DNA from 4 places in the Ancylobacter sp. SL191 genome. Region 4 is predicted to be linked to each of the others. Evidence: riboswitches for the same ligand, from Rfam matches in the RefSeq annotation. Region 4 holds a riboswitch; each other region holds the start of a gene.
What was found. Region 4 has a riboswitch for cobalamin ahead of OU996_RS02870 (ABC transporter substrate-binding protein). Riboswitches for the same ligand answer to the same signal wherever they lie in the genome.
Positions count from the first base shown of each region.

Region 1: it holds a riboswitch for cobalamin, as region 4 does, so the genes downstream of both, cobW (cobalamin biosynthesis protein CobW) here and OU996_RS02870 (ABC transporter substrate-binding protein) in region 4, are expected to answer to the same signal.
Region 2: it holds a riboswitch for cobalamin, as region 4 does, so the genes downstream of both, OU996_RS10650 (energy-coupling factor ABC transporter permease) here and OU996_RS02870 (ABC transporter substrate-binding protein) in region 4, are expected to answer to the same signal.
Region 3: it holds a riboswitch for cobalamin, as region 4 does, so the genes downstream of both, OU996_RS00090 (ribonucleoside-diphosphate reductase subunit alpha) here and OU996_RS02870 (ABC transporter substrate-binding protein) in region 4, are expected to answer to the same signal.

Region 1 is NZ_CP113056.1:2,405,004-2,412,806, forward strand. Features, by position in the region: gene cobO (cob(I)yrinic acid a,c-diamide adenosyltransferase) at 1-315, opposite strand, end outside; gene cobU (bifunctional adenosylcobinamide kinase/adenosylcobinamide-phosphate guanylyltransferase) at 312-824, opposite strand; cobalamin riboswitch at 971-1,180, shown strand; gene cobW (cobalamin biosynthesis protein CobW) at 1,297-2,358, shown strand; gene cobN (cobaltochelatase subunit CobN) at 2,502-6,020, shown strand; gene cobG (precorrin-3B synthase) at 6,017-7,234, shown strand; gene OU996_RS10865 (precorrin-8X methylmutase) at 7,235-7,803, shown strand, end outside.
Region 2 is NZ_CP113056.1:2,359,953-2,367,755, reverse strand. Features, by position in the region: gene OU996_RS10660 (methyl-accepting chemotaxis protein) at 1-111, shown strand, start outside; gene OU996_RS10655 (alpha/beta hydrolase family protein) at 198-1,406, opposite strand; gene OU996_RS10650 (energy-coupling factor ABC transporter permease) at 1,547-2,224, opposite strand; cobalamin riboswitch at 2,260-2,478, opposite strand; gene fabG (3-oxoacyl-ACP reductase FabG) at 2,556-3,335, opposite strand; gene OU996_RS10640 (ABC transporter substrate-binding protein) at 3,593-4,747, shown strand; gene OU996_RS10635 (ABC transporter ATP-binding protein) at 4,951-6,057, shown strand; gene OU996_RS10630 (ABC transporter permease) at 6,062-6,979, shown strand; gene OU996_RS10625 (ABC transporter permease) at 6,983-7,777, shown strand; gene OU996_RS10620 (DeoR/GlpR family DNA-binding transcription regulator) at 7,774-7,803, shown strand, end outside.
Region 3 is NZ_CP113056.1:15,956-23,758, forward strand. Features, by position in the region: gene OU996_RS00080 (cupin domain-containing protein) at 24-446, opposite strand; gene OU996_RS00085 (hypothetical protein) at 724-1,632, opposite strand; cobalamin riboswitch at 1,915-2,128, shown strand; gene OU996_RS00090 (ribonucleoside-diphosphate reductase subunit alpha) at 2,239-5,106, shown strand; gene OU996_RS00095 (ribonucleotide-diphosphate reductase subunit beta) at 5,130-6,245, shown strand; gene OU996_RS00100 (LysR family transcriptional regulator) at 6,361-7,311, opposite strand; gene OU996_RS00105 (ABC transporter permease) at 7,446-7,803, shown strand, end outside.
Region 4 is NZ_CP113056.1:648,534-656,336, forward strand. Features, by position in the region: gene OU996_RS02855 (ABC transporter ATP-binding protein) at 1-11, shown strand, start outside; gene OU996_RS02860 (ABC transporter permease) at 22-927, shown strand; gene OU996_RS02865 (ABC transporter permease subunit) at 927-1,745, shown strand; cobalamin riboswitch at 1,899-2,111, shown strand; gene OU996_RS02870 (ABC transporter substrate-binding protein) at 2,218-3,267, shown strand; gene OU996_RS02875 (FecCD family ABC transporter permease) at 3,264-4,301, shown strand; gene OU996_RS02880 (ABC transporter ATP-binding protein) at 4,298-5,080, shown strand; gene mutL (DNA mismatch repair endonuclease MutL) at 5,203-7,053, shown strand; gene OU996_RS02890 (NAD(P)/FAD-dependent oxidoreductase) at 7,077-7,803, shown strand, end outside.

The DNA.
Region 1 (7,803 bases), 1.8 Mb from region 4:
GTCCTGCGTCTCCCAGGTGAAGCCCTCGCCCATGGAATGCCACTCGACCCGGTCGCCGAAGCTCTCCAGCGCCGCCCGCTCGCCGCTGTCCCACGCGCCCTTGATGAACTGCACCACGCCGACGCGCCCGCCATGGCCGAGCGTGCGCAGAGCGAGGCCGAAGGCGGCGGTGGATTTGCCCTTGCCCGGCCCGGTATGGACGATGAGCAGGCCCTTCTCGATGGTCTTCTCCGCCACCTCGGCGTCCTGCACCGCCTTGCGCTTTTCCATCTTGGCGCGGTGGCGGGCAGCCTCTTCCGGGGAAATTGCGCTCATCTCTCGTCCTTCACCATCATGGGCAGCCCGGCGACCATGAAGATCACCCGCGTCGCCCGGGCGGCGACCATCTGATTCAGCCGGCCCTGCGCATCGCGAAAACGCCGGCCCAGCGCGTTGTCCGGCACGATGGACAGGCCCACCTCGTTGGAGACCGCGACCACCGGCCCGTCATGGGTGGCCAGCGCCTCCACCAGCGCCGCGCATTCGGTGGCAAGGTCGGCGTCGGCCAGCATGCGGTTGCTGAGCCACAGCGTCAGGCAATCGACCAGCACCGGCGCGCCGGCGGGCAGGGCGCTCACCGCCGCCGCCAGATCATGCGGGGCGTCGATCGTTTCCCAGCCCGGCCCGCGCCGGCCGCGATGCTCGGCGATGCGGGCGGCCATCTCGTCATCCCAGGCCTGCGCCGTGGCGATGTAGCGCCAGGGCGGGGGGAGCGCCTCGATCAGGGATTCGCCATGACGGCTCTTGCCCGAACGGGCGCCGCCGAGCACGAGCGTCAGCGCCATGAGTCACCCGTGGCCGACAGGCGGCGTATCGTCATCACTCTTCCCATACCCCTGCCCGATGAGCGGCGGACTATAGCGGGGGCGGTCCGCCGGGCAACCGCGCCGTGGCGGGTGTGGGCGGTTTGACTTTCCCGCCCAAGGCCCCTTTAGTGCCGGTGACCATCGGTTTCCGCGTCTTCGGGCGCGGGACGAAGAGGGAATGCGGTGCGGAGGGTTCGGACCCTCCTAATCCGCGGCTGCCCCCGCAACTGTGAGCGGCGAGCCTGCGCCGAAAGCCACTGGGACATCCCCCGGGAAGGCGGCGACGAGGCGGCGACCCGCGAGCCAGGAGACCTGCCGAAGGTTCGGTGCTGAAAGCCGGCGGGGTGCCCGGCTGTCAGGCAGAGCCGCGCCTTTGGCGGCCTCTCGCGTGGCGATTCCCGCCGCGACCGGCGCATCCCGTCAACCGATTGGCTTGCGTGGAGACGCCATCATGAGCAGCGCCGTTCCTAACTCCCTGTCGCGGGTGCCCTGCACCATCGTCACCGGCTTTCTCGGCTCGGGGAAGACGACGCTGATCCGCCATGTGCTGGAGAACGCCAAGGGCAAGCGGCTCGCGGTCATCGTCAACGAGTTCGGCGATGTCGGCATTGACGGCGAGATCCTGCGCGGCTGCGGCATCGAGACCTGCCCGGAGGAGAATATCGTCGAGCTTGCCAATGGCTGCATCTGCTGCACCGTGGCGGATGATTTCGTGCCGGCGCTCGACGCCATTCTCTCCCGCGTGCCGAAGGTCGATCACATCCTGATCGAGACCTCGGGCCTCGCGCTGCCCAAGCCGCTGGTCCAGGCCTTCCACTGGCCGGCGATCAAGAGCCGGGTGACGGTGGACGGCGTCGTCGCGGTGGTGGATGGCGAAGCGCTGGCGGCGGGCCGCGTGGCGCATGACCATGACGCGCTGGCCGCCCAGCGCGCGGCCGATGACAGCCTCGACCATGACGACCCGATCGAGGAAGTGTTCGACGACCAGATCGCCTGCGCCGATCTCGTCATCATGACCAAGACCGACCTGATCGACGCGGCGGGCCTCGCCACGGCGCAGGCGGCGCTGGCGGGCGAGCTGCCCAAGGGCGTGCGCGTGGTTTCCATCACCGAGGGGCGGATCGACCCGGCGGTGCTCATGGGCCTCGGCGTCGGCACCGAGGACGACATCGAGAACCGCAAGACCCATCACGATGACGAGCTGGACCACGACCATGACGATTTCGACAGCTTCGTCGTCGAGGTGCCGGAGATCGCCGATCCCGCCGCCTTCGCCGCCCGCATCGCCCGCGCGGCGGACGAGGCGGATGTGTTGCGGGTGAAGGGCTTCCTGCCCGTCGCCGGCAAGCCGATGCGGCTGCTGGTGCAGGCGGTCGGTCCGCGCGTTGCCCATCATTATGACCGCGCCTGGGGCAGCGAGGCGCGCACCGGCCGCCTCGTCGCCATCGGGCTGAAGGGTCTCGACCGGGCGAAGGTGGAAGCCATCCTCGCCGGCGAGAGCGTGGCGGCGTGAGGCGGCCCCATCCCCTTGCCAACCGTCATGGCCGGGCTTGGCCCGGCCATCCACACCTTCGGCCGGAGCACCGGCGCGAACAGTCGTGGATCCCCGGGCCAAGCCCGGGGATGACGGCGTTCTGACGGGAGACCCGCCACCCCATGCACATCCTCACCACCACCTCGACCAGCCTCGACGATCTCGCCGAGCCGGTGGACCTCGGCCAGACGCCGGGGGAGGTGGTGGTCGTCTCCTTTACCGACAGCGACCTCGCGGCGCTGGCGCGGGCGCAGGAGACTGAGGAGGCAAGGGTGCCCGGAGCACTCCCGAGCCTGCGCCTCGCCAGCCTGCGCGATCTCAAGCACCCGATGTCGGTCGATCTGTGGATCGAGGGCGTGGCGGTGCAGGCCCGGCTCGTCGTGGTGCGGCTGCTGGGCGGGCTGGACTGGTGGCGCTATGGCGTCGAGCGGCTGGGGGCGGAGGCGCGGGCGCGCGGTTTTCACCTCGCCGTGCTGCCGGGCGAGGACCGCGACGACCCGCGGCTCGCCGAGGCCTCGACCGTGCCGGTGGAGGAACTGGCGGCGCTGCTCGGCTATTTCCGCGCCGGCGGGCCGGACAATATGCGCGCGCTGCTGCGGCGTATGGCGGGTTTCGCCGGGCGGGCGCTTGAGGCGGGCGAGCCGGCGCCGGTGCCGCTGGCGGGGTTTTACGCGTGGGGCGGGGGGGCTTCGGAAGCGAGCGGGGCTTTTCCTTCCACGGGCGTTGCTTCCCCCTCACGGGACGGGGCTTCCCCCTCACCCAACCCTCTCCCCCAGGGGGAGAGGGCTTTTTCCGCCGGTGCGACGCTCCCTGCTCCCTCTCCCCGTCGGGGAGAGGGTTGGGGTGAGGGGCCTTCCACCACCTCCGCCCCCACCATCCCCCTCATCTTCTACCGCTCCATGTGGCTGGCCGGTGATACCGCGCCGGTGGATGCGCTCTGTGCCGCGCTGGCCGCGCGCGGGCTCGCGCCACGGCCGATTTTCGTCGCCAGCCTGAAGGAGCCGGTCTCCATCGCCTTTCTGCGCGAGGCACTGGCGGGGATGAGCCCGGCGGCAATCGTCACGCTCACCGCCTTCGCCGCCGCTGATCCGGGCGAGGCGACGGTGCTCGATACGCCGGGCGTGCCGGTGTTGCAGGCTATCGTCGCCACGACCAAGCGCGAGGCGTGGCTGGAGGGCGTGCGCGGGCTGACCAGCGCGGACCTCGCCATGCATGTCGTGCTGCCGGAACTGGATGGACGCGTGCTGGCGGGCGCGCTGTCCTTCAAGGCGCCGACGGAGAGTGCCGCCGTGCCGGGCTTCACGCTGCTGGTGAACCGGCCCGAGCCCGACCGCGTGGCCGCCATCGCCGACCGCGTGGCGGCGCTGGCCCGGCTGCAGGTGACGCCGCGCGCGGAGCGTCGGGTGGCGGTTCTCATGCCCGATTATGCCAATGCCCCCGGCCGCACCGGCTGGGCGGTGGGCCTCGACGTGCCCGCCAGCGTGCGGGCGCTGCTCGGGGACATGGCGGCGGCGGGCTATCGGGTGGAGGGCGTGCCGGCCGATGAGCGGGCGCTGCTGGAGGCGGTGACCGCTCCCGACCGTCATGGCCGGGCTTGGCCCGGCCATCCACGCCTTGGCCGCGACGCACCCGGTCGTGAGGAAGACGTGGATGCCCGGCCCAAGGCCGGGCATGACGGTGTTCTCCCCCTCGCCGCCTACCGCGCGCATCTCGCGAGCCTTCCCACGGAGGCCGTCGCCGCCGTTCATGCCGCGTGGGGCCCGCCGGAGGATGATCCGAGCCTCACCGACGGCGCCTTCCGCTTCCGCGCCGCGCGCTTCGGCAACATCACCGTCGCGCTGGCGCCGGAGCGGGGCGATGTAAGCGAGCGGCGGGCGCAGTATCACGACCCGGCCCTGCCGCCGCGCCACGGGCTCATCGCCTTCGGCCTGTGGCTGCAACAGAATGCCGATGCGCTGGTGCATATGGGCGCGCATGGCACGCTGGAATGGCTGCCGGGCAAGCATGTCGCGCTGACGCGCGGCTGTTTCCCCGAGCTGGTGCTGGGGGCGCTGCCCGTCGCCTACCCGTTCATCACCTCCAATCCCGGCGAGGCGGCGCAGGCCAAACGCCGCATCGCCGCCGTCACCCTCGGCCATTTGCCGCCGCCGACGCTGGAGACCGGACTTGCCGGCGACGCGGCCGAGCTGGAGCGGCTGGTCGATGAGTACGCGCAGGCCGACGGGCTCGACCGGCGCCGGCGCGAGCGTCTGGCGACGCTGATCGTCGCCGAGGCCGAGCGCACCGGGATCGCCCGCGACGCCGGGCTGACCGGCACGGCATCGCCGGACGAGGCGCTGAAGGAGATCGACGCCTTTCTCTGCGACATCAAGGAGATGCGGCTCAAGGACGGCTTTCATATCTATGGCCGCGGCGCCTGCGGGCAGGCCGAGCGCGACGGGCTGCTGGCAGCGCTCGATGGCCGGCGGGTGGCCGCCGGGCCGGCCGGTGCGCCGGGGCGCGGACGCACGGACGTGATGCCGACGGGGCGCAACCTGTTCACCGTCGATCCCCGCGCCTTGCCGACGCCAACGGCGATGGACCTTGGCCGTCTCGCGGCGGAGGAGGTGCTGCGCGCTCATGCCCAGATACATGGCGACTGGCCGCGCTCCCTCGTGCTGGACCTCTGGGGCAGCGCGACGCTGCGCACCGGCGGCGAGGAGATCGCGCAGGGGCTGGCGCTGATCGGCGCGCGCCCGGTCTGGGATGCCGGCTCGGGCCGCGTCACCGGCGTCGAGGTGCTGCCACCGGCGGCGATGGGGCGCCCGCGCGTCGATGTCACCTTCCGCATTTCCGGCCTGTTCCGCGACCTGTTCCCGGCGCAGATCACGCTGCTCGACGCCGCCGTGCGGGCGGTGGCGGCGCGGGACGAGAGCGAGGACGAAAACCCGCTGCACGCCGCCGGGCCTGACGCGCTGCGCATCTTCGGCACCGCGCCGGGGGCCTATGGCGCGGGGCTGCGCGCGGGCGAGATCGAGCCCGAAGCGCTCGGCGCGGCCTATCTCGCCAGCGCCTCGCACGCCTATGGCGGGGCGGAGGGCGCGGCCCGTGTGGCCGGCGACGCCTTCGCCGCGCGGGTGGCGGCGGCGGAACTGCTGATCCATGGCGCGGATGATCCCGGCCGCGATCTTCTGGAGGGCGACGCGGACCTCGCCTTCATCGGCGGCTTCGCGGCGGCGGCGGCAAAGCTCGGGCGTCTGCCGGATGTGGTGGTGCTCGACACCAGCGACCCCGCGCGCCCCAAAGCCCGCCCGCTGGCGCAGGCGCTGGCCCGCATCGTGCGCGGCCGGGCGCATCCGCGCTATATCGAGGGCGTGATGCGCCACGGCCCGCGCGGGGCGGCGGAAATGGCCGAGACGGTGGACCGGCTGATCGGCTTTGCCGAGGCGACGCGCGCGGTGCCGAGCCATCTCGTCGACCTCTTGCACGGCGCCTATGTTGGCGACGCCCGCGTGCGTGATTTCCTTATGGAGACCTCGCCCGAGGCGGCGCGCTTCATCGCCGGGCGCTTCGAGCGGGCGCGCGACAAGGGGCTCTGGCACCCGCGCCGCAACGATGTCGCCGGCGATCTCGCGGTGCTGTCCGGGGAGGCGGCGGAATGAGCGCGGCTTCCGACATCGACACGCTGCGGCGCGGCGCCTGCCCGTCGCTGCCCGAACCGATGCCGACCGGCGACGGCCTGCTGGCGCGGCTTCAGCCCGCCGCGCCGCTGACGCTCGACCAGTTGGCGGGCCTCGCCCGGCTCGCGAGCGTGCTCGGCAATGGCATCCTTGAGGTGACCGCGCGCGGCAAGCTGCAATTGCGCGGGCTCTCCCCTGAGACGGCGGGACAGCTTGAGGCGGGCGTGGCGGCGCTCGGCATTGCCCTGCCGGACGGTTTTCCCGTCGAGATCAGCGCACTCGCGGGACGTGACCCATCCGGCCTCGTGGACCCGCGTCCGCTCGCAGAAGGAGTGGGGCAGGGCGCGGCCGGGCTGGTGCCGCACCTGGCGCCGAAGGCCTCGGTGGTGATCGATGCCGGTGGGCGCCTGTCGCTTGCTGCGTTGAAGGCCGACATCGCCGCCACCGCGATACCCGGCGGCTGGCGGATCGACCTTGCCGGGCAACCGGCCGGCGTGGTGGAAACCGCCCGCGCGGCGGACGCGATCCTGCGCCTGCTGACGCTTCTCGCCGAGGCCGGGCCGACGGCGCGCATGGCGGGGCTGGTCGCGGGCAAAGGGCTCGCCACCCTCGCGGAGACGGCCGGGCTGTCCCCGCTCACGACTGAGGCGGCGCGGGTCAGCGTCGATCCGGTCGGAATTCATGAGCTCATTGACGGCACGCACGCCCTCGGCATCGGCCTCGCCTTCGGGCAGATGCGGGCGGAGGCGCTGAGCGCCCTCGTCGCGGCCGCCCGCGCGGCGGGCGTTGCTGATGTCGAACCGGCGGCGGGGCGGGCGCTGCTGCTCACCGGCCTCGCACCGGAGGCGGCGCGCGCCCTTCAGAGCGAGGCCACCCGGCTCGGCTTCCTCACCGATCCCGCCGATCCGCTGCGCCGCGTCTCCGCCTGCGCCGGGCAACCCGCTTGTGCCTCCGCGCGGATCGAGACGCACGCTCTCGCCCGCGCTCTCGCGCCGCTGATCGGCGAGGGCGAGCTGCACGTCTCCGGCTGCATCAAGGGCTGCGCGCACCCGGCGCGGACGCGATTGACCGTCGTGGGACTGGACGCGGGGGCGGGTCTCGTGGTCGAAGGCACGCCGCGCGATGTGCCGCGCCGCGTCCTGCCGCTGGCCGGGCTGCGGGCGGGCGTCGCGCATTGGCTTGAGAAAGGCGACTGAGTGTCCATCCCCTACGACTATGTGCGTGACGGCACCGCGATCTATGAGCGTTCCTTCGCTATCATCCGCGAGGAAGCCGAGCTCGGCCGCTTCACGCCGGAGGAGGCGGATGTCGCCGTGCGCATGATCCATGCCTGCGGGCTGGTCGAAGCCGCCTTCGCCATCGATTTCGCGCCCGATCTCGTGCGCGCCGCCCGCAATGCGCTGAAGGCCGGCGCGCCGATCCTGTGCGATGCGGAGATGGTCGCCCATGGCGTCACCCGCGCGCGGCTGCCGGCGCAGAACCGGGTGATCTGCACGCTGCATGATCCGCAGGTTCACGACCTCGCCGCACGCCTCGGCACCACCCGCTCGGCGGCGGCGATGGAGCTGTGGCGCGACCATATGGACGGCGCCGTCATCGCCATCGGCAACGCGCCGACCGCGCTGTTTCGCCTGCTGGAGATGCTGGATGCCGGCGCGCCGAAGCCCGCCGCCATTCTCGGCATTCCCGTCGGCTTTGTCGGCGCGGCGGAATCGAAGGACGCGCTGGCCGCCGGCGATCACGGCATCCCGTGGCTGGTGGTGCG
Region 2 (7,803 bases), 1.7 Mb from region 4:
GTGGTCAGCCAGATCCGTGGCGCCGCCGGCGACGTGCGCCGCGTCTCCACCTCGCTGACCAGCGTCGGCGACCGGCTGCGCGAGGAAGTGCGCGTCCTGCTGGCGCGCTGAGATTGCCAACAGCAAAAGGCACGACAGGCACCCCGGCGGGGTGCCTGTTTCGTTTGTGCGGCCTAGTATCAGCTATTTGGTATCACCTATTTGCCGTCGAACCACGCCTTCCAGAGCGGGATGGCGGTGGCGTAGGTTCCCCGGTGATCGGTCGGCCCGGTCGAGATCGCCTCGACCTGCATGTTGCCGGCGCCGATGCCGCGCTGATAGGTCATGGCGAGCTGCCCCAGACCCGGCGTGATCACCTCGTCCTTCTCGCCATAATAGTTGCGCACCGGGCTGCGGATGATCCAGCGATAGGCCTGCGTCTCGTTGAGCAGGATGCGGCCATAGGCCGAGGCGCGGAAGAAGCGGGCGTCGAAATACTCGGCCCGGACCAGATCCTTCACGGCCGTGGGAATATGCGAGGGATCATACGGTTTGCGCTCATAGGCGGCGCGGGCGACGTCGTAATAGCTATCATTGATGAGCGAGCGCGCAAGGCCCGGCACGCCGTAGTAATTCTCGAAGGAGAAGGCGGTGAGGATGAACAGCGTCGTCACCCAGGTGGCGTCGTTCGGGCGGGGAAAATCGAGAAAGCCGCTCAGCGCCGCGTAGCCGTCAAAGGGCGCGCTCGCGGTGGCGGCGCCATCCACGGTGATGCCGGCCTCCTCCAGCTTCTGCAGCATCGCCATGGTGACAAAGCCACCCTGCGACCAGCCGCCGAGGAACAGCTTGGTCGTGGTGATGTTCATCTGCGCGAGCACGGCGCGGCTCGCCAGCAGCATGTCATAGGTCGCCTGCTGGTGGCTCGCCTTGACCAGATAGCCCTCCGGCTCAGAGCTGGCGCCCATGCCGAAATAATCGGCGCCGATCACCGCATAGCCCTGACCGGCGAAGAGGGCGAGGGCCAGCTCCGTCTCCGGCGACTGGTCGGGGAAGGAGGGCACCTGCTTTTTCCCGTACACCGTGCCGTGCTGGTAGGACAGCAGCGGGAAGCTGGTCCCTTCCGTATCGGGCAGGGCGAGCAGGCCGGTGGTGATGATCGGCCGGTTGCCCTGCTCCGGCACCACGGAGGGGTAGGTGACACGGTAGAGCCGCACGGCGTTGCGGGCGGGCGCATAGGCGACGGTGATTCCGAAGAAACGCGGCGCTTCGGTGGTGAGAACCGCGTTCAGCTTGTCGACGTCCCAGCGGCCGATCAGCTCATAGGAGACGCCGGAGGGAACGGCGGTCGCACCATCCGCCCGCGCCGTGAGGCTCCCGCCCGCCAACGTAAGCGCCAGTCCCAGCAGCGCGCGCGATATCCAACCCATGACCGTCTCCCCGGCGCCAACCAAGGCGCGTCGGCACACGGTATCCCGCCGCCGCGCGGTTTCGACAAGGGGGCGCTCAACGCAAAAGGGCCCGGCAACAGCGTGCCGGGCCCTCGCTTTTCAGAGCGGATGGTGGAAAATCAGGCGGCTTCAAACAGCCGGCGCTCGACAACCGGCGTGCCGCGCAGACCGCCCAGAGCCTTGGCGGCGGCGAGCACGGCGAGGTCGACCAGTGGCTCGACGATGATGACGAGCATATAGGCCGCGCCGAAGGAGGCGATGGACGCGCCATTCTCGACCGTGAAGCCGTGGCCGTAGAACGCCCAGAACGCCACCCACACGACGATGCCGGCCTGATAGGTGGTGGAGAGCGCCAGCGCCTGCCGGTACTTCAGCTCGATATAGGGCGTGTTCGGCGCGATCACCTGCTTGGCCAGCGCCATCAGCGCGAAGAGCGGCACCAACAGCGTGGTGACGTTCATGCAATATTGCGGCAGGTCGAAGGGGGCGAAGAACAGGCCCTGGATCAGCAGGCCGGCGGCAAGGCCGATGGCGGCCGGGGCGACGCCGAAGATCAGGAACAGCGTCGAGCCGAGGATCAGGTGAACCTCGGAAACGCCCACCGGATGATGCGGCAGGAGCTCAAAGAAGGCGAACACCAGCGCGGTGGTCGCGATGCTGCGCGCCGCCAGCGAGGCGAGGCCGCGCGTGGCGATCGCCTCACCCGCGAGCTTGAGCGTGTAGGCGCCGGCGCCGGCCGCCGTCACATAGCTGAGCCAGATCTTCCCTTCGGCCACGAGGCCGGGTTCGATATGCATAGTCGTCTCCTGTGCCGTCTCACCCGACGGCGTGCGTGTGGACCCATGCGCATGGCCGGTCTCCTGACTCGCGGGTCACAGCACGCCTTCCGCCTTCCCGGCCTCCCCTTGCGGGTCGAGCCAGTGGCGTGATGGAAGGCGCTCGCCGCTCACAGTCGCGGGGGCGGTCGGGGCTTCGGGCTTTCGCCCTTCCCCGTTCCCGTTTCACCCGGCCGAGTCATCCCCGGCCGGACACCATGTGCAACGCCCATCAGCACGCGCGAACGGCTCTCGAGTCAAGCATCGTGTCACGCGCGCCGCACCGGCGCAGGAAAACAGCGGGGATGGCGCGTCAGGCGACGCCCATCTCGTCGAGCGCCATCGGCGACTCGGGCAGCACCTGCCCGCCATCGATCACCATGCCCTGCCCGGTGATGTAGCCGGCTTCCTCGCTGGCGAAGAACAAAGCGGTGTTGGCGATGTCGAACACCGTGCCGAGCTTCTTCATCGGCACGCAGGCGGCGGTGGAGGCGATATAGGCCTCGCCCATGCCCTCCATGCCCTCGGTAAGGATGTTGCCCGGCATCACCGCGTTCACCGTGATGTTCCACGGCGCCAGCTCGATCGCCGCCGTGCGCATGAAGCCCATCTGCCCGGCCTTCGAGGCGCCGTAATGGGTCCAGCCGGGAAAGCCGGTGATCGGCCCGGTGATCGAGGAGGTGATGACGATGCGCCCCTTCTTCGCCGCCTTCATCGCCGGCAGCACGGCGGAGACCGAGAGGAAGGTGCCCTTGAGGTTGGTGTCCATGACGAGGTCGAAATCGTCCTCGGTCATGGCGCCGAGCTTGGCCGCCGGGAAGATGCCGGCATTGGCGCAGAGCACGTCGATGGCGCCGTAGCGGTCGAGCGCCGCCTGGGCCATGGCGACCGTGTCGGCGGTCTTGGTCACGTCGGCGGCGAAGGCGGAGGCGCGCGGGCCGATCTCGGCGGCGACCTTCTGCGCCTCCTCCAGCTTGCGGCTGACCACCAGCACGTTGAGACCAGCCTGGCCGAAGCGCAGCGCGATCCCGCGGCCGATGCCCTTGCTGGCGCCGGTGACGATGACGGTTTTTCCCTCAAGCGACGTGAACATGGTCGGGTAGGCCCTCTGGATTTCGTTGTTTTTCAAAGGACTGGCAGCCCGGCGGCGGTGAGCGCCTGCCCCATGGTCACGGATTAGGCTGCCTTCCTTTTCATCAGGGTGCGCTGCAAAAATGGTGTTGTAAAGCCCAAATGGCAATGTTTAGGATCGCACACAGTCCAACATAAGAACCACATCCACTCACCAGGGATGCGGTCAATCCCGCGCGGCGGCGGCCCGTCCGTGCCAACAATCCAGAGGACGTCGACATGTCAGGCATTTCCAGAAGGTCGCTGCTCAAGGGCATGGGCACCGGGCTCGGCGCGCTCGCCGCCGCCGGTCCCATGTTCTCCGCCAACAAGGCGTTCGCCGCCCGCGAGAAGGAGCTGAACATCCTGTGCTGGGAGGGCTACAACTCCGCGCAGGTGCTCGACCCGTTCCGCTCCAAGACCGGCGCGACGGTGAAGGCCGAGAGCCTCACCAACGATCCCACCATGATCAACCGCCTGCGCGCCGGCGAGATCAACACCTGGGATCTGATCAATGTGAACAATCCCTGGGCCCGCAAGGTGATGATGCCGGAAAAGCTCATCAAGCCGCTGCCCAAGGCCGAGTTCGAGCCGTTCTTCGACAAGATGCTGCCCGAGTTCAAATGGCCCTATAAGTGGGCGATGAGCGATGACGGGAAGGATCTCGTCGGCATGGCCCAGCGCTTCGGGCCCTACAGCTTCGTGGTCAACACCGACAAGATCAGCCGCAAGACCGCCGAGGATACCGGCTGGGATCTGTTCAACGACCCGGCGCTGGCCGGCCGGTACGGCATTCTTGAATCCGATGACTGGAACGTCTTCGGCATCTTCATCATCGCCGGCATCGACCCGTTCAAGAGCCACACGCCGGAGGAGTTCGCCAAGTTCGAGGAGACCGCCAAGCGCGTCTTCAAGGGCGCCAAGCTGATCGGCGACATCGCCTCGATGAACCAGGCTCTGATCTCCGGCGAGATCGACCTGCACATGACCGGCGGCACCTATTCGGTCTCGCCGGCCCGCGCCGACGGCCACCCGAACCTGCGCGGCATCACCCCGCTGCGCGGCCCGCTGCCGGGCGGCAAGGGCGGCGTCGCCTGGATCGAGATCACCTCGACGGTGAACAACCCGAACCTCTCGCCGCTGGCGCTCGAGTTCCTGAAATATGTGCAGGCGCCCGACGTCGCCCACACCGTCGCCTTCGCCGAGGGCACGTTCAACCCGGTGGCGCAGATGGGCACCAAGGCGTGCTTCGACCTCTTCACCAAGGACGAGCTGGATGCCATCCAGTGGGACAGCCTGCAGGAAGAGATGGACCGCTCGGTGCACTACGACATCGTGCCGGATTACGACAAGGCGCTCGACATCATGAACGCCGCCAAGCGCCTGCGCGGCTGATCGTTCCTCGTCATGGCCGGGCCTGGCCCGGCCATCCACGCCTTAAGTCGCGCGAGCAAGTTCAGGTGCACCTCGAAAGACATGGATCCCCGGGCCACGCCCGGGGATGACGTGGAGGAAACGGCGACCGCCACTTCCTCGTGCCCCGGCCTCCCAATGGCACCTGCACCCACACCACCTGTCCACGACCCGGAAGAACCCGCATGCTCCAGACCACGCCCGCCGGCGAGACGCCCAAGCCGATCCTGCAACTGGTGGGGGTGCGCAAAACCTTCGGTGGCTTCAATGCCGTGGACAACATCGACCTCGACGTGCGCGAGGGCGAGTTCCTCACCATTGTCGGCCCGTCGGGCTCGGGAAAGACCACGCTGCTGCGCATGCTGGCCGGCATGGACACGCCGACCGAGGGCAACATCACCCTGCATGGCGAGCTGATCAACGACATGCCGCCCAACAAGCGGCCGACCTGCCTCGTCTTCCAGTCGCTGGCCCTGTTCCCGCACAAGAGCGTCGGCGAGAACATCGCCTTCCCGCTCAAGGTGAAGGGCGTCGACGCGAGCACCCGCAAGGCGCGCGCGCTGGAGCTGATGCGCGTCGTCCGCCTGCCGGAAAACTACTACGACAAGAACGTGATGAAGTGCTCGGGCGGTGAGCGCCAGCGCGTCGCCCTCGCCCGCGCCTTCGCCTATGATCCGCAGGTGCTGTTCTTCGACGAGCCGCTCTCCGCCCTCGACTACAAGCTGAAGAAGGCGCTGGAGAAGGAGCTGAAGGATCTGCACCGCGAGACCGGCAAGACCTTCATCTACATCACCCATTCGCTGGAAGAGGCGATGGTGATGAGCGACCGCATCGGCGTGATGCGCGCCGGCCGCCTCGTGCAGGTCGGCACGCCCGAAGAAATCTATGGCGCGCCGGTCGACCGCTTCGTCTCGGAATTCGTCGGCGAGGTGAACACGATCAAGGTGAAGCGCGGCGCCGATGGAAGCTGGTCCGGCGTCGACGTGCCCGGCCGCTTCACCGTCCGCCCGCCGCAGGATGGCGCGACGCTGGACGAGGCGTTCGTGGTCGTCCGCCCGGAATATATGCGCTTCCTCAACCCCGGCGATGTCGCCGACAACCGCGTCGAGGGCACGGTCTACAACGAGTATTCGCTCGGCTCGCGCATTCAGTACCAGGTGCGCGTCGGCGCGGGCGCGGCTGAGAAGGTGATGCTGGTCGAGCTGTCGCGCTCGCGCGCCCTGCCCCCCGGCGCCGATCGCACGGTGACGCTCGGCTGGGACGCCGCCGACGCCTTCACGCTGGGGAGCTGACCTCATGTCCAGCCTCGCCGTCGCCTCCACCGCCGCCCCGCCGGCCGAAAGCCCGCGCGCCCTGCGCCAGCAGCACATGCTCTCGCTCGGCGCGCGCTGCGCGCTGCCCGTCGCGCTCCTGCTCGGCATCGGCTTTCTCGCCCCGCTGGTGGCGATCCTCGCCTATGCCTTCGCCAAGCCGCGCAGCTTCGACGTGTTCACCAGCTTCACGCTGGAGAACTTCGCCGGGCTGTTCGACCCGACCAACACGGTGTGGATCTCCTTTGCCTGGTCCTGCGGCTTCGCGCTGTTCACCGTGGCGATCCTCGCCGTCATCTCCTACCCCATCGCCTATGGGCTGAACGCCGTGTTCGGGCGCTGGGCGGGGCTCATCAGTGTGTTCTTCGTCTTCCCGCTCTTCGTCTCGGAAAACGTCCGGCTCTATGGCTGGGTGCTGTTCTTCATCAAGAACGGCGTGCTCGACGGCTCGCTGAAATGGCTCGGTTTTTCCGGTGGGCCGGAAGTGCTGTTCACGCCGGGCATCACCCTGTTCGGCATGGTCTACACCTACCTGCCCTTCATGCTGTTCCCGATGACGCTGGGCCTCGCCCTCGTGCCGCGCGACCTCGTCGACGCCGCGCGCGACCTTGGTGCCGGGCGGATCTTCATCTGGCGCGAGATCGAGCTGCCGCTGGCCATGCCCGGCATCATGATCGGCATGCTGCTGACCTTCGTGCTGGCCATTGGCGCGACGGCGGAGGCCAAGATCCTCGGCGGGCAGTCGATCATCGTCATCTCGCACGATATCGAGATTGCCTTCACCTATTCGCAGAACTGGCCGCTCGGTTCGGCCCTGTCGGTGCTGGTCACGCTGTTCATCGGCGCGCTTACCTTGTTCGCGCTGTCGAAGCTCGACCTCGACCGCATGCTCGGGAGGCGCTGAGCCATGACCCACAAGCGCACCAATGCCCTGATCTGGATCTGGACGATCCTCGTCATCGTGGTGATCTACCTGCCGATCGTCTGCGGCGCCCTCGCGAGCTTCAACAAGAGCCGCTATTTCGGCTTCCCCATCAAGGTCTACTCGACTGAATGGTGGGACAAGACCATCGCCTCGATCGAGATCGGCATGATCGTGCGGAACTCGATCGCCATCGCGCTGCTGGTGACGGTGCTGTCCGTCATCATCGCCACCTGCGGCGCGCTCGCCTTTGCCCGCTATGACTGGAAGGGCCGCCGGCTGTTCCAGAAGCTGATCATGCTGCCGATCTTCTTCCCGCAGCCGGTGCTGGGCCTCGCCTTGCTGCTCGGTTTCAGCGCCGTCGGCATCCAGACCAGTTGGATGACCGCCGTCTTCGCCCATCTGGTCTGGATCGTGCCGGTGGTGACGCTGGTCATCGCCATCCAGGTCTATGGCTTCGATCCGGCGCTGGAGGAAGCCGCGTTCGATCTCGGCTGCACCCGGCTGCAGGTACTGCGCGAGGTGACGCTGCCCATCCTGTGGCCGGGCATCTGGTCGGGAATGCTGTTCGCCTTCCTGCTGTCGTGGAGCAACTTCCCGCTGTCGCTCTATACCGCCGGCGCCGACTCGACGATTCCGAAATGGCTCTATGCCAAGATGGTCGCCGGCTACACGCCGATGGTCCCGGCGCTCGGCACCATGGCGACGCTGGCGGCGGCGGTGCTGCTGCTGGTCGGCGGGCTCGCCGGAATCCTCCTGCGCAGGCGCGCCGCAGCATGAGTGAGGACGACGCAGCCCGCGAAGAA
Region 3 (7,803 bases), 630 kb from region 4:
CCGGACGGCGGTGCCGCGGGCGCTCAACCTTCCCGGTTGGGCGTGCCGAGCACGTGGGTATTGGGCGGCAGCATGACCTGATCGAACGTCTGGGTGAACATGGCCGCAGCAAAGAACGCGACGGCGTGAAGCGTCTCGTTGCCCGTATTGACGATGTCATGCCGCACATTAGCGGGCAGAGCGAAGACACTTCCCGGCCCGATGGCCTGGGTGCCATCCTCCATCAGCAGCTCGCCTTTTCCAGACAGGATATACTGGGTTTCCTCCGTGGCATCGGTGTGCCAGCCCAGGCGTCCGCCGGAAGGGATTTCGTAAACGATGGTCGAGGATTGGGTAGCGCCATGCCCACCGCAGGTGGCGAAGGCGCCCAGCCAGTTGACCGCCGGATCAGTCGCCCCCTGCACGTGATTGCGCGCAATGTTCTCTGAGACAACAATGGGTACCATGGCATCCCCCGATGGTAATGTTGCGATCGCGTGCGCGCCGACGCTGCCCGGCGCTCGGTCAGCGACGCAGGCGCGCGCTGAAAGTCACCTGATCGACCTCTTCCCCAGAAGCCGCGCTCAAGCTGGAGAGACATTAGAAGCGCCGTTCCGGAAGTGTTACGGAACTTTTCGCCTGCATATTCTCGGAAGTGGGGAAGCAATTTCCGCCGGTTCTGAGATACCAGCCCTTCAGGAGGCTGATCCAGGCGGCACGGCCGACGCTTTATTTCGCGCCTAACTAGAGGCCCGCTATGGCCGCATCTATAGATTGCGCACTGGCGGCATCCGTTGAAACCAGTTTTTCCATGGCCATCCGGTAGACGAGATCATTGCCGGCCATGGTATCGGCCAGGAACCGCTCGAAGCCGGCGCGGCAGGCCGGGGTGACGGCGACACTGTTTCCCAACAGCCGGACAAAGCCCAGGCTCTCCGCCTCCCGCAGCAACTTGCGGACATGGGTGCGCGACACCCCGAAGCTGTCGCCGATCCTAACGAACGACACCTTCGGCACCCCATGATCGTCCTGATCGCTGCACAGATGCATGAGCTTGGTCAGGATCATATGGCCGGCCTGACGCGGCAGAAAGAACGTAATCACCGGATTCGCCAGGATGAACTGCTGCGCATGCGCCAGAAACGCGACGCTCACTTCCCGAGCCGCGCGATGAAAGGCCGGATCCCGTCGCATCGGCTCGGGATATCCAGGGTGGGGGAACATTGCATGCAATGGATGAAAATAAACAATCAGCGAGCGCTGGTCGTGGGCCAGCATCTTTTCAGTGGGCGCAATCAAAGTGCTGCGTCTGTCGCGTTGAGCTGGAAAGGTCGTGATATATTCTCGATCGATAAGTCGGCGCACAATATCATGGGTGCGACGGCCGCTTGCCATACCAAGGGCCTCCATCCGACTTTTCAGCAGCTGCATGGTCGGCCAGGTGGAGCGCACATCGGGGCGGTAGCCCGCGTCCATGATGATGACATTGAAGAAGATGGACGCGGTCCCGCCATCGATCAGCAACCGGTTATCCGCCGGCTGGTTCTCGTGCAGGTCGAGCATTTCGCGGATATAAATGTCTCGCGACATCCTGAAATGCGGATGGGCGAGAATCTCGTCTGCCGACAACACGAGCCGGATGGCGCTCACCATAGTTCCCCTCGCGCGCGCTCCTCAATGAGGTGGGCGAGATACTATCGATCCTAAAAGGCCAATGCACGCGCAGCAGGCCAGCTCGTTCAAACGCGCCGCCCCATCATCGAACAGCGTGAGATCCCAGCGGCGGCAGATATGCCCAATCCATGTGGCGGGGCACTCCACGATGCCGGTCGCTGGCCGATGAGTTCAGGGCTTGGATCTTTCAGTTTCGACAAATCCCTCCTCAATCGAGATACGACACTGAAACCATATGTTGACCAACTTTGGGCGCCGATGCCTATATGTTGACGCTTCGGTCCCCTGAGTCGTTTGGTTCAGGGGCTAAGAGGGAAGCCGGTGAGCCTTATGAGGCGATGCCGGCGCTGCCCCCGCAACTGTAAGCGGCGAGCCTGTCGTCCATTCAGCGTCACTGGAACGAGAGTTCCGGGAAGGCCGGACGAAAGGCGGTGACCCGCGAGCCAGGAGACCTGCCGTAGCAACATAGTCGTCCCTGGGCGGGGTGTCCCGGTGGTGCGTTCGCGCGTCCGCCGGTGATTTATGCCGTCGGCCGCGCCGATGCGTCGCTCGGCCTTTGCCCCCAATCCTGATTGGGGTTCGCCGATGTCTCTCGTTTCCGATGCCGTGCCGGTGACCGACCGGCCTCATCCGTTCTCCGCGCCTGCGGCGGACCATGCCAGCACGCCAGGCTTCCAGCTCATCCGCCGCAATGGCGCGGTGACGCCCTTCGATGCGTCGAAGATCGCCGTCGCGCTGACCAAGGCGTTTCTTGCGGTCGAGGGTTCCAGCGCCGCGGCCTCGCGTCGCGTGCACGACATCGTCGCGGACCTCACCTCGCAGATCGTCGCCGGTCTCACCCGCCGCGCCGATACAGGCCGCACCTTCCATATCGAGGATGTGCAGGATCAGGTCGAACTCGCGCTGATGCGCGGGGAACACCACAAGGTCGCCCGCGCCTATGTGCTGTACCGCGAGGAGCGGGCGCGCGAGCGGGCGGCGGTCAAGGTCGCGGCGCCGCTTGTGCCGTCCCTGTCCATGACCAGGGCGGACGGCGCCCGCGTGCCGCTCGACGCCGCGCGGCTGGAAGCTGTCATCGGCGAGGCGGCGCAGGGGTTGGACGATGTCTCCGCCGCCGCCATCCTCGTCGAGACCCGCCGCAATCTTTATGACGGCATCAGCCAGGACGAGATCGCGCTGGCGCCGATCCTCGCCGCCCGCACTCTGATCGAGCGCGAACCGAACTATGCCAGGGTGTCCGCTCGGCTGCTGCTCGACAAGCTGCGCCGCGAGGCGCTGAGCTTCCTCGCCGGACGGCCCGATCAGGCGACGCAGGCGGAGATGGCCGAGCGCTATGGCGACTATTTCCGCGCCTATCTCGCCCGCGGCATCGAGGAAGAGCGGATCGACCCGGAACTGGCCCGGTTCGATATCGAGCGGCTTGTCGTAGCCCTACTGCCGGAGCGCGACCTGCAATTCGACTATCTCGGCCTGCAGACGCTCTATGACCGCTATTTCCTGCATGCGCGCGGCACCCGCTTCGAGCTGCCGCAGGCCTTCTTCATGCGCGTCGCCATGGGGCTCGCCTTGCGCGAGGTCGACCGCGAGGCACGGGCCATCGAGTTCTACCGGCTTCTGTCCTCCTTCGACTTCATGGCCTCGACGCCGACCCTGTTCAATGCCGGCACACCGCGCGCGCAGCTTGCCTCCTGCTTCCTCACCACGGTGGCGGATGATCTCGACGGCATCTTCAAGGCGATCAAGGACAACGCGCTGCTGGCCAAATATTCCGGCGGGCTCGGCAATGACTGGACGCAGGTGCGGGGATTGGGCGCGCACATCAAGGGCACCAATGGCGAGAGCCAGGGCGTCGTGCCGTTCCTGAAAGTGGCCAACGACACCGCCATCGCGGTCAACCAGGGCGGCAAGCGCAAGGGCGCGGTCTGCGCCTATCTCGAAACCTGGCATGTCGACATCGAGGAATTCCTCGACCTGCGAAAGAACACCGGCGACGACCGCCGCCGCACCCATGACATGAACACTGCCAATTGGGTGCCGGACCTGTTTCTGGAGCGGGTGGAGGCGGACGGGGTGTGGACCCTGTTCTCGCCCGACGAGACGCCGGACCTTCACGACCTCACCGGCCCCGCCTTCAAGGTCGCCTATGAGGCCTATGAGGCGAGGGCCGCGCGTGGCGAGATGCAGGTGTTCCGGCAGGTGCGGGCGCTCGACCTGTGGCGTCGCATGCTGACGATGCTGTTCGAGACCGGGCACCCCTGGATCACCTTCAAGGATCCGTGCAACATCCGCTCGCCGCAGGGCCATGTCGGCGTGGTGCATTCGTCCAATCTGTGCACCGAGATCACGCTGAACACGTCGCATGACGAGGTGGCGGTCTGCAATCTCGGCTCGGTCAACCTGGTTGCGCACATCACGCCGGACGGGCTCGACCATGCGCATCTGTCGCGCACCATTGCGACGGCGATGCGCATGCTCGACAACGTCATCGACATCAACTTCTACACGATCCCGGAGACCCGGCGCTCCAACCTGAGGCACCGCCCCGTCGGCCTCGGCATCATGGGCTTTCAGGATGCGCTGCACGCGTTGCGTATCGCTTACGGCTCCGACGCCGCCGTGCGCTTCGCCGACGAAAGCATGGAGGCGGTGAGCTTCCACGCCATCTCCGCCTCGGTGGATCTGGCCGCTGAGCGCGGACGCTACCCCTCGTTCGAGGGCTCGCTCTGGTCACAGGGCGTGCTTCCGATCGACAGTATCGAACTACTCGCCGAGGCGCGCGGCGCGCTCGACCTCGACCGCTCGACGACACTCGATTGGGAGGGGCTTCGCGCGCGGGTGACGACGACCGGCATGCGCCATTCCAACACCATGGCGATCGCCCCGACCGCGACCATCTCCAATATTTGCGGCGTGTCGCAGTCGATCGAGCCGGCCTACCAGAACCTCTTCGTCAAATCGAACATGTCCGGCGACTTCACCGTGGTGAACGAGTTCCTCGTGCGCGACCTGAAAAGCCGCGGCCTGTGGGATGAGGTGATGGTGTCCGACCTCAAATATTACGATGGCAGCATCAATGCCATCGACCGCATCCCGGACGATCTCAAGACGCTTTACGCCACCGCTTTTGAGATCGATGCTGTTTGGCTGATCGAAGCGGCGGCACGCCGGCAGAAATGGATCGACCAGTCGCAATCGCTAAACCTCTATGTCGCCAATCCTTCGGGCCGCAAGCTCGACGAGACCTATCGACTCGCCTGGAAGCGCGGGCTTAAGACCACCTATTACCTGCGTTCGCGCTCGGCCACCCATGTCGAGAAATCGACGCTCAAGGGGACGGACGGCAAGCTCAATGCGGTCTCGGCTGTCGTTTCCGTTGCGCCGATCCGGGTGCCGGAAACCGTCTTCGGCAACGCGTGCTCCATCAACGATCCCGACTGCGAAGCCTGCCAGTGAGCAGCGAAGAAGGACACATACCCATGCTCGACTGGTCCGACACCAAGCCTGCCACGCTTCACCCCGCCTTCGTGCCGCCCGCCGCCGATGCGAAGGGGCTCGGCGCGATCGAACGCGGCGCCGCCCGCGTCACGGTGGATGAAAAGCGCATGATCAATGCACGGGCCGACGTGAACCAGCTTCTCCCGCTCAAGTACAAATGGGCGTGGGAGAAGTACCTCGCCGGCTGCAACAATCACTGGATGCCGACCGAGGTCTCCATGCAGGCCGACATCGCGCTGTGGAAGTCGCGCGACGGCCTCACCGAGGATGAGCGGCGCATGCTGAAGCGCAATCTCGGCTTCTTCGCCGCCTCGGAATCGCTGGTGGCGAACAATATCGTGCTCGCCATCTACCGCCACCTCACCAACCCGGAATGCCGGCAATACCTGCTGCGACAGGCGTTCGAGGAGGCGGTCCACACCCATACCTTCCAGTACATCGTGGAGAGCCTCGGTCTCGATGAGGGTGAGCTGTTCAACATGTATCGGGAGGTGCCCTCGATCACCGACAAGGCCGCCTGGGCGCTCAAGCATACGCAGAGCCTCGACGACCCCGCGTTTCAGACCGGCACGCCCGAGGCCGACCAGCAGTTCCTGCGCGATCTCGTGGCGTTCTACGTCGTGTTCGAGGGCATGTGGTTCTACACCGGCTTCGCGCAGATCCTCTCGCTCGGCCGCCGCAACAAGATGGTCGGCATCGCCGAGCAGTACCAGTACATCCTGCGCGACGAGAGCATCCACCTCAATTTCGGCATCGACGTGATCAACCAGATCAGACACGAAAACCCGCATCTCTGGACGCCCGCCTTCCAGGACGAGGTGCGCGGCATGCTGAGGGACGCCGCCGAGCTGGAGGCCGCCTATGGGCGGGACACCATGCCGCGAGGTTTCCTGGGGCTGAATGCGGGCCTGTGCGAGCAGTACATGCACGTCATCGCCAACCGCCGCTGCGCCCAGCTCGGGCTCGCGCCGGTCTTCGCCGAGACGGACAACCCGTTCCCGTGGATGAGCGAGGCGATGGATCTCAAGAAAGAGAAGAACTTCTTCGAGACTCGCGTCATCGAATACCAGAACGGCGGCGCCCTCGGCTGGGATTGACGAAGGGGTGATGCCGGCGCGGGCGGATGCGCCTCATGTTCTGGTTCTCTCAATGGGCCAGAACTAACGTCAAGCTGGATTAGCCAGGGGGGAGCAACGTCATCCGGGTCGGCGCTTACTCGATATGGGCGTGTTGACCTGCGGCCCGGGCGTGCCCGAGCGAGGACATGATTTCGTCCGTCAGCATATCGATGACGATCCGCCCGATCCGGGACAGCGGCCTTTTCGCATCGATGGCAACGGAGACGGTTTGCGGCTCGGCTCCCTTGTCGCGGACGGGCAAGAAGACGAGAGAGCCAGCAGTTATTTCGGGAGCCGCATCGAGTTCCGAGGTGAAGGCGACATAGCTGCCGCCGCGAGCGAGTTGCTTGACCAGTTGCAATGAATTGGTGACCAGCGCCTTGTGCGGGTCGGCAAACAGCCAGCCATAGCGCGCATCGAGATAGCGGCGGATCATTAGTGCCTTGCTCTGCAGCGCGATGGGGTGCGCCACCACTTCCTGCAGGCTGACCGAGGCCGCCTTCGCCAGCGCATGGTCCGGCGCCACGACGCAGCCGAACGGTAGTTCCGCGCTCCAATGAACGTGGATGTCCCGGCGCGGCATGAGATTGAAGATCGCCGCAACGTCCGCGCTGCCCGCCAGCAAAGCCGACAGCGCGTCGTCCGGACTTGCGACCTCGACCTCCAGCGAAATGCGCGGCTGCTCGCGGGCAAGGCGTTCGATGAAATGCGGCAGGAACCCATTGGCGTGGCTGTCCATGGCCACGAGCCGGACGTGACCCTGGTCGACGCCCTGCAACTGCTTGATTTCGGAAGCGACGCGGCGCTCGTCGGCCCGCCAGCGCCGGGACAAAGTCACCAGCGCGTCACCTGCCGCCGTCAGCCGCATGCCCCTCGGCAGCCGCTCGAACAGCTCGACATCGAGATCCTGCTCCAGCAGCAGGATCTGCCGGTCGATGGCCGAGGCGGCGACGTTCAACTCCTTGGCGGCCTTCTGAATCGAGCCGGATCGTGCCACCTGGTCGAGATAGCGAAGCGAAGCCGGGACCAGTGAAGCGCGCGCCATCGGACCATCCTAATTATTCGAATGGACTGTTGCTCAATCTGCGCTGGACGGCAACGCGTTTGTAACTGACCTTCTCAAGGGAAGACGAGGTGGACGCGACCAGACCAAGGTCGACCCAGCAACGGGAACAGCCGATGAGCCGCGCCGAGAGCCTCGACGTGCCGTCCCATATCTCACCGGACACCGGCATGCAGGGTGAAAGCACGGAAGGCGTCGTCTCGCGTCTTGTCGACAGGGCATGGAGCCGGCTTGCCGGTCCTCACGCCGGTTACCTGCTGGTGGCGCCGACCGTGCTGTTCCTGGCCATCTGGTTCCTTTGGCCTGTGCTGACCATGGTTCATCTCAGCCTGACCGCGCATAGCGTGGACGGAGCGATGGTGGAGGGCTTCACACTGGAGAACTATGCCCGGCTGTTCTCCTCCGACCTCTATTTCCGCATCCTGATGCGCACCATCCGCATCGCATTGATGACGAGCCTGTTCGCGGCGCTGT
Region 4 (7,803 bases):
TGACGAGCTGAGGGGACGATCATGGCGGACAAGGCAAGGGGGCGCTGGCTGGTTCTCGCCATCCCCTATCTCTGGCTCGTGGCGCTGTTCCTCGTCCCCTTCCTGATCGTCTTCAAGATCAGCCTGTCGCAGGACGCCATCGCCCAGCCGCCCTATGTGCCCACCTTCGACCTCGCGGCCGGATGGGACGCCTTCAAGGACGCCTTCAGCGAGCTGTCCTTCGACAATTACGGCTATGTGCTGAGCTGGGACAATGACTTCATCGAGGCCTATGGCTCCAGCCTCTGGATCGCCGGCATCTCGACCGTGCTGCTGCTGATGGTCGGCTATCCCATCGCCTACGCCATGGCGCGGGCGCCGAAATCCATCCGCCCGACGCTGCTGATGCTGGTGATCCTGCCGTTCTGGACCTCCTTCCTCATCCGCGTCTATGCGTGGATCGGCATCCTGTCGCCGGAAGGGCTGCTCAACCAGCTTCTGTTCGCGCTCGGGCTGATCGACGAGCCGCTGCAGATCCTCGCCACCGACACCGCGGTCTATATCGGCATCGTCTATTCCTACCTGCCTTTCATGATCCTGCCGCTCTATTCGGCGCTGGAGAAGATGGACGAGACGCTCCTGGAAGCCGCCGCGGATCTTGGCTGCCCGCCCTTCGCCGCCTTCTGGAAGATCACCTGGCCGCTCTCGCTGCCGGGCGTGTTCGCCGGCTGCCTGCTCTGCTTCATCCCGGCGGTGGGCGAGTTCGTCATCCCCGACCTGCTGGGCGGCTCCGACACGCTGATGATCGGCAAGGTGCTGTGGACGGAGTTCTCGGTGAACCGCTCCTGGACGGTGTCCTCGGCGGTGGCGGTGCTGCTCCTGATGGTGCTGGTGATCCCCATCGTGTTCTACCAGAACGTCCAGGCCCGCGAGATGGAGAAGCGTTGATGAGAAAAGGCCTCTCCTGGTTCAACGTCACCTCCATCGTGCTCGGCTTCGCCTTTCTCTATCTGCCGATCCTGCTCTTGGTGATCTACTCCTTCAACGCCTCGCGCATGGTGACGGTGTGGGCGGGCTTCTCGACCCACTGGTACGTCCAGCTGTTCCAGAACCAGCAGCTGCTCGACGCCGCCTGGGTGACGCTGCGCGTCGCCTTCATCACCGCGAGCGTCGCTACCGTGCTCGGCACGCTGGCGGCCATCGCGCTCACCCGCTACGGGCGCTTCTATGGCCGCACGCTGTTCTCCGGCATGGTCTATGCGCCGCTGGTGATGCCGGAAGTCATCACCGGCCTGTCGCTGCTGCTGCTCTTCGTGGCCGTCAGCATCGACCGCGGCTTCTGGACCATCACGCTGGCGCACATCACCTTCACCATGTGCTTCGTCTCGGTGGTGGTGCAGTCGCGCCTCGTGACCTTCGACCGCTCGCTGGAGGAAGCCGCGCTCGATCTCGGCTGCCCGCCCTTCAAGACCTTTTTCGTCATCACCCTGCCGATCATCCTGCCGGCGGTGGTGTCCGGCTGGATGCTGGCCTTCACCCTGTCGCTGGACGATCTGGTCATCGCCAGCTTCACCACCGGCCCCGGCGCGACCACGCTGCCCATGCGCATCTATTCCCAGGTGCGCCTCGGCGTGACGCCGGAGATCAACGCCGCCTGCACCATCCTCATCGGCATCGTCACCGTGGTGGTGATCTTCGCCTCCATCCTGACCAAGCGGCAGGAGATCGAGCGCCAGAAGGCGGAGCGGCTGGCGGCGGCGGGATAAGGACCGCCGCGTCGCTCAACACTAACTGAGACGGCGGCGCGCTATTGATACATTATATCTTTTAGGATAGCGTCCCCTCGGTCGCGTCGGCGATGTGACGCGGGTGGGGAGGCACCAGCCTAGGGGTGCTTGACGATGCGCCCCCTCTCCGTGTCAGATCGACCCGATCGAGGTTCTCCGGGTGTTCGCGCCCGGAGCTAAGAGGGAACCCGGTGCGGCGCTCTGCGCCAAGACCGGGGCTGCCCCCGCAACTGTAAGCGGCGAGCCCTCCACCCATCGTCCACTGGCGCGCACGCGCCGGGAAGGCCGGGTGGAGCCAGCGTTGACCCGCGAGCCAGGAGACCTGCCTCGAATCGCGAACCACCATTCGGGCGGGGTGCTCCGAAGGTTGCTGGCCATGCGCGGGCCCGAAAGGCCGCGCGGGCGCTGGTGCCCTTTGCGCGGCTCGTCTTCCTGACCAGGAAGCGACAACATGTTCAGAACGAATACCAACCTTTTCCGCCAGTCCCTGCGGGGCGGCCTTCTGGCGCTCGGCCTTCTCGCCGGCCTCGGCCTGCCCGAGACGGGCATGGCCGGCACCACCTACCCGCTGACGCTGGAGAATTGCGGAGCCAAGGTGGTGATCGACCACGCCCCGCAGCGCGTCGTCAGCATCGGCCAGGCGCAGACCGAAATCCTCTACGCCCTCGGCCTCGGCGACCGCGTGGTCGCCAGCGCGCTGTGGTTCAGCCCGGTCGCCAAACCCTATGAGGCGGTGAACGCCAAGGTGAAGCGCCTCGCCGACAATGATCCGAGCTTCGAGGCGGTGGTCGGTCAGGAGCCGGACCTCGTCGTCGCCATGTATGAATGGCACATCGGCCCCAACGGCATCATCGGCAAGCGCAGCCGCTTCGATGCGGTGAAGGTGCCGGTCTATGTCTCGCCCACCGACTGCGTTGGCAAGGACAATAGCGGAGCCGGCGACGGCGTGCGCACGCAGATGTACACGACCGAGCTGCTCTACCGGAACATCCGCGAATTCGGCGCCATCTTCGACGTCGCCGACCGGGCGGACGCGCTCATCGCGGAACTCAAGGCCCGCGAGGCGGCGGCGGTCGCGTCGGTGGCGGCGCTGAAGGCCAAGAACGTCTCCATGGCCGTCTGGTTCTCCAGCAAGGACATCAAGGGCGACGCCTTCCTCGCCGGCAAGAACGGCGTGCCGGCCTATCTGATGGCCGAGATCGGCGCGCGCAACATCATCACCACCGAGGAGGAATGGCCGCTGGTTGGCTGGGAGACCATCGCCGCCAGCGATCCCGACGTTCTGGTGCTGGTGAAGATGGACCGCCGCCGCTTCCCCGCCGACGCCATCGAGGCCAAGCTGAACTTCCTCGCGACAGACCCGGTCGCCAGCCAGCTCGCCGCGGTGAAGAACAACCGCATCGTCATCGTCGATGTCGGCGCCACGCGGCCCGGCATGGACACGGTGGACGGTCTGGAAGCCATCGCCACGGCGGTGCAGGGCTTCGGTCTCAGCCATTGAGCCACCTGGTCGTAGGGCCTAACTGGCCGGCGCGGATTGCCGTCGCCGGCCTCGCCGCCATCGCGCTGGTGCTCGCCGTCGCGCTGGCGGTGAGCGTCGGCGAGATGCCGATCCCGCTTTCCGTCGCCCTCAAGGCGCTCGGCAACGGGCTGTTCGATCTCGGCTTTCCGGTCGGGGCGATCCAGCAGGGGGTGATCTTCGAGTACCGGCTGAGCCGGGCGCTGATGGCCGCGCTGTGCGGCGGCGCGCTGGCGCTCTCGGGCGCCATCCTGCAGGCGCTGCTGCGCAACCCGCTGGCCGAGCCCTATATTCTCGGCGTCTCGGCCGGCGCCTCCACCGGGGCGGTCTGCGTAATGATCCTCGGTCTTGGCGGGGCGACGCTCGGCGTGTCCGGCGGCGCCTTTCTCGGCTCGGTGGCCGCGCTCGGCCTTGTCGGCCTGCTGGCCGCCGGGGCCGGCGGGGCGAGCGACCGGGTGATCCTGGCCGGCGTCGCCGGCTCGCAGCTGTTCAACGCCGCCACCGCCACCATCGTCACCACGCTCGCCAGCGCGGAGCAGGCGCGCGGGGTGATGTTCTGGCTCCTGGGCAATTTCGGCGGCGTGCGCTGGCCCGATCTCTGGGTCGCCGCGCCGGTGGCGCTGGCCGGCTTCGTCATCTGCATGGTCCACGCCAAGGCGCTCGACGCCTTCGCCTTCGGCGCCGATGCGGCGGCCTCGCTCGGCATCGCGGTCACCCGCGTGCGGCTGGTGCTGCTCGCCACCACCGCGCTGCTTACCGCCACCATGGTCGCCATCGTCGGCACGGTCGGCTTTGTCGGGCTGGTGATCCCCCATGCCGCCCGCTTCCTCGTCGGCCCCGGCCATGCCCGGCTGCTGCCGGCCTGCCTCGTCATCGGCGCGGTGTTCATGATCCTCGCCGATGTGCTCTCGCGCATCCTCGTGCCGCAGCAGATCCTGCCGATCGGCGTGGTGACGGCGCTGGTCGGCGCGCCGGCCTTCGCCATCATCCTCCACCGCGCGAGGCGTCCGGCATGACCCTCGCGACGCATGAGGTGCGCTGGAGCGCCGGCGGCAAGCTGATCGTCGACGGGGTGAGCCTTGAGGTCGCGCCGAACCGTGTGCTCGGCCTGATCGGGCCCAATGGCTCGGGCAAATCCAGCCTGCTGCGCCTGCTGTGCCGGCTGCGCAAGGTCTCGAGCGGCGTGGTCACGCTGGACGGGCGAGACATTGGCGACCTCGGCCGTCGCGACCTGTCCCGCCGCCTCGCCTTTGTCGAGCAGCAGGCGGCGACCGAGGTGGCGCTCACGGTCTGCGACGTGGTGCGGCTCGGGCGTACCCCGCACCGGGCGGCTTTTGCCGCGTGGAGCGCGCGCGACGAGGCGGCGGTCGAGGCCGCGCTTGCCCGCGTCGGCCTCACCGAGCGGCATGACCAGTTGTGGCACACCCTGTCCGGCGGGGAGCGCCAGCGGGTGCATATCGCCCGCGCCCTGGCGCAGGAGCCGCGCGAGCTGATCCTCGACGAGCCGACCAACCATCTCGACATCCAGCACCAACTCGGCATTCTCGCGCTGGTGCGGCGGCTGGGCCTCACCTGCATCGTGGCGCTGCACGACCTCAACCTCGCCGCGCTGTTCTGCGACCGGATCGGCGTGCTGTCAGGCGGACGGCTCGTCGCCTGCGGCCCGCCGGCCGAGGTGCTGACCCCCGCCCTTATCCGCGCCGTGTTCGGGGTGGAAGTGGCGATCCGCGAGGGCGCGCAGGGGCGCCGTTACATCGATTACATGCTGGACGAGGCCCTGCCGGACGGGCTGTAGACGCCCGCCAACACGGCGCCGGGGAACGTGGATGCAGCCTCGCCCCCGCGCGGCGCCACCCCTGCTATAATCCCGGACGAGCCACGCCCCCGAATCGCCGGCCCCGCCACACTGGACCCGCCATGCCCCTGCGCCTTCTGCCCTCCACCCTGGTCGACCGCATCGCGGCGGGCGAGGTGGTGGAGCGCCCGGCGGCGGCGCTGAAGGAGATCGTCGAGAACGCGCTCGACGCCGGCGCAACGCGCATCGAGATCGTTATCGACGGCGGCGGGCGGCGGCTGTTGCGCGTCACCGATGATGGCTGCGGCATGAGCGGGGATGACCTTGCCCTCGCGGTCGAGCGCCACGCCACCTCCAAGCTCGACAGCGAAGACCTGCTCACCATCGCCACGCTCGGCTTTCGCGGCGAGGCGCTGCCTTCCATTGGCGCGGTGGCGCGGCTCGCCATCACCAGCCGGCCGCGGGGCGCCGACAGCGCCCATGAAATCCGCGTCGAGGGCGGGGTGAAGGGGGCGGTGAAACCGGCCGCGCTCGGCCATGGCACGCGGGTTGAGGTGCGCGACCTGTTCTTTGCCACCCCGGCGCGGCTGAAATTCCTGAAATCCGAGCGGGCCGAGACCGCGGCGGCCGTGGATGCGGTGCGGCGCCTCGCCCTCGCCCGCCCGGAGGTCGGCTTCACCCTTGTGACCGATGACCGGGCGCCGCTCACCTGGCCCGCCCGCAGCGCGGACCCTGCCGGCCGCCGCGCCCGCATCGCCGATGTGCTCGGCCATGAGGTCGGGCAGAACGCGCTCGACATTGACGGACGGCGCGAGGGTGCCCGGCTCGCCGGCCTTGCCGGGCTGCCAACCTTCTCCAAGGCGAACTCGCTGTCGCAGTACCTGTTCGTCAATGGCCGTCCAGTGCGCGACAAGCTGCTGATCGGCGCCATCCGCGCCGCCTATGCGGACCTGTTGCCCTCCGACCGCCACCCGGTGACGGCGCTGTTCCTCGATCTCGACCCGCGCGAGGTCGATGTGAACGTACACCCGGCCAAGACCGAGGTGCGCTTCCGCGACCCCGGCCTCATCCGCGCGCTGATCGTGCGCACGCTGATGGACGCGCTCACTTTGGCCGTGCCGCGCACCGCCACGACCGCCGCCGACCGGCTGGCGCAGTTCGCCCGCGCCGACACCATGGACGGCTACAGGCCGCAGCCCCGGCCGGGCAATTATGACTGGACCAGCTCCTGGGCCGCGCCCGAGGGGGCCTCCAACAGCGCGCCCGCCGGCTTCAACGAGTCCCCCGCCCGCTTCGATTTCGGCGGAAACACAAGCGGCGGGCTCGCGCTCGACCTCGCCCCGCAGGCCGATGCGCGGGCGGCCCATCTCCCCGCATCGCCGGATGTGATGGAGCGCCCGCTCGGCGCGGCGCGGGCGCAGCTGCACGAGACCTACATCATCGCCCAGACCCGCGAGGGCGTCGTGGTGATCGACCAGCACGCCGCCCATGAGCGCATCGTCTATGAGAAGCTCAAGGCCGCCATGGCGCGCGACGGGCTCACCCGGCAGATGCTGCTGGTGCCGCTGGTGGTCGATCTCGACCCGGCCGAGGCGGCGCGCCTCGCCGAACGCGCGGAGGCGCTGGAAAAGCTCGGCCTCGTCATTGAGCCCTTTGGCCCCGGCGCGCTGCTGGTGCGCGAAGTGCCGGCGCTGCTCGGGGATGCCGACGTGCCGGCGCTGGTGCGCGAACTCGCCGAGCACGCGGCGGAATGGGACGACGCCCTGCCGCTGGAGCGACGCCTCCTGCATGTCGCCGCCACCATGGCCTGCCATGGCTCGGTGCGCGCCGGCCGGCGGCTGCGGGTGGAGGAGATGAACGCCCTCTTGCGCGAGATGGAAGAGACGCCGAACGCCGCCCAGTGCAATCACGGCCGGCCGACCTTCGTCACGCTCGCGCTCGCCGATATCGAACGCCTCTTCGCGCGGCGCTGAGGCCGGGCTATGCTCACCCCATAATGGCGTTCGACACTGATCCCCCCGACTCCGGTCACCCGAAAAGCTGGTACGCCGCCACCGCGCGGCACCTAGCCCCCTTCCCCAGCCTTGCCGGCACCGTGACTGCCGATGTCTGCGTCATCGGCGGCGGCTATACGGGCCTCTCCGCCGCGCTGCATCTGGCGGAAGCCGGGCTCGACGTGGTGCTGCTGGAGGCGGCGCGCGTCGGCTCCGGCGCCTCAGGCCGCAATGGCGGGCAGATCCATACCGGCCAGCGCCGCGATCAGGACTGGCTGGAGGCGCAGGTCGGGCTCGATGATGCCAAGGCGCTCTGGCGCATGGCGGAGGAGGCGAAGGCGCTGCTGCACGCGCTGATCGCCCGCCACCGGATCGAGTGCGACGTACGGCCGGGCCTCATCGTCGCCGATCACAAGCCCGGCTATGTCGCCCATAGTCACGCCTATGCGCGCAAGCTCAACGAAGTCTATGGCTACCCGCACGCCGCCCCGCTCTCGCGCGAGGAAATGCGGGCGCTGGTTGGCTCCGATGCCTATTTCGGCGGGATGATCGACCATGGCGGCGGGCATCTGCACCCGCTCAACCTCGCCCTCGGCCTCGCCCGCGCGGCGGACAAGGCCGGCGTCCGGCTGTTCGAGAATTCCCGCGCGGTCGGCATCGACGAAGGCGGGCCCAAGGTGCAGGTGAAAACCGCCGGCGGGCTGGTGGCCTGCGACTTCGTGCTGGAAT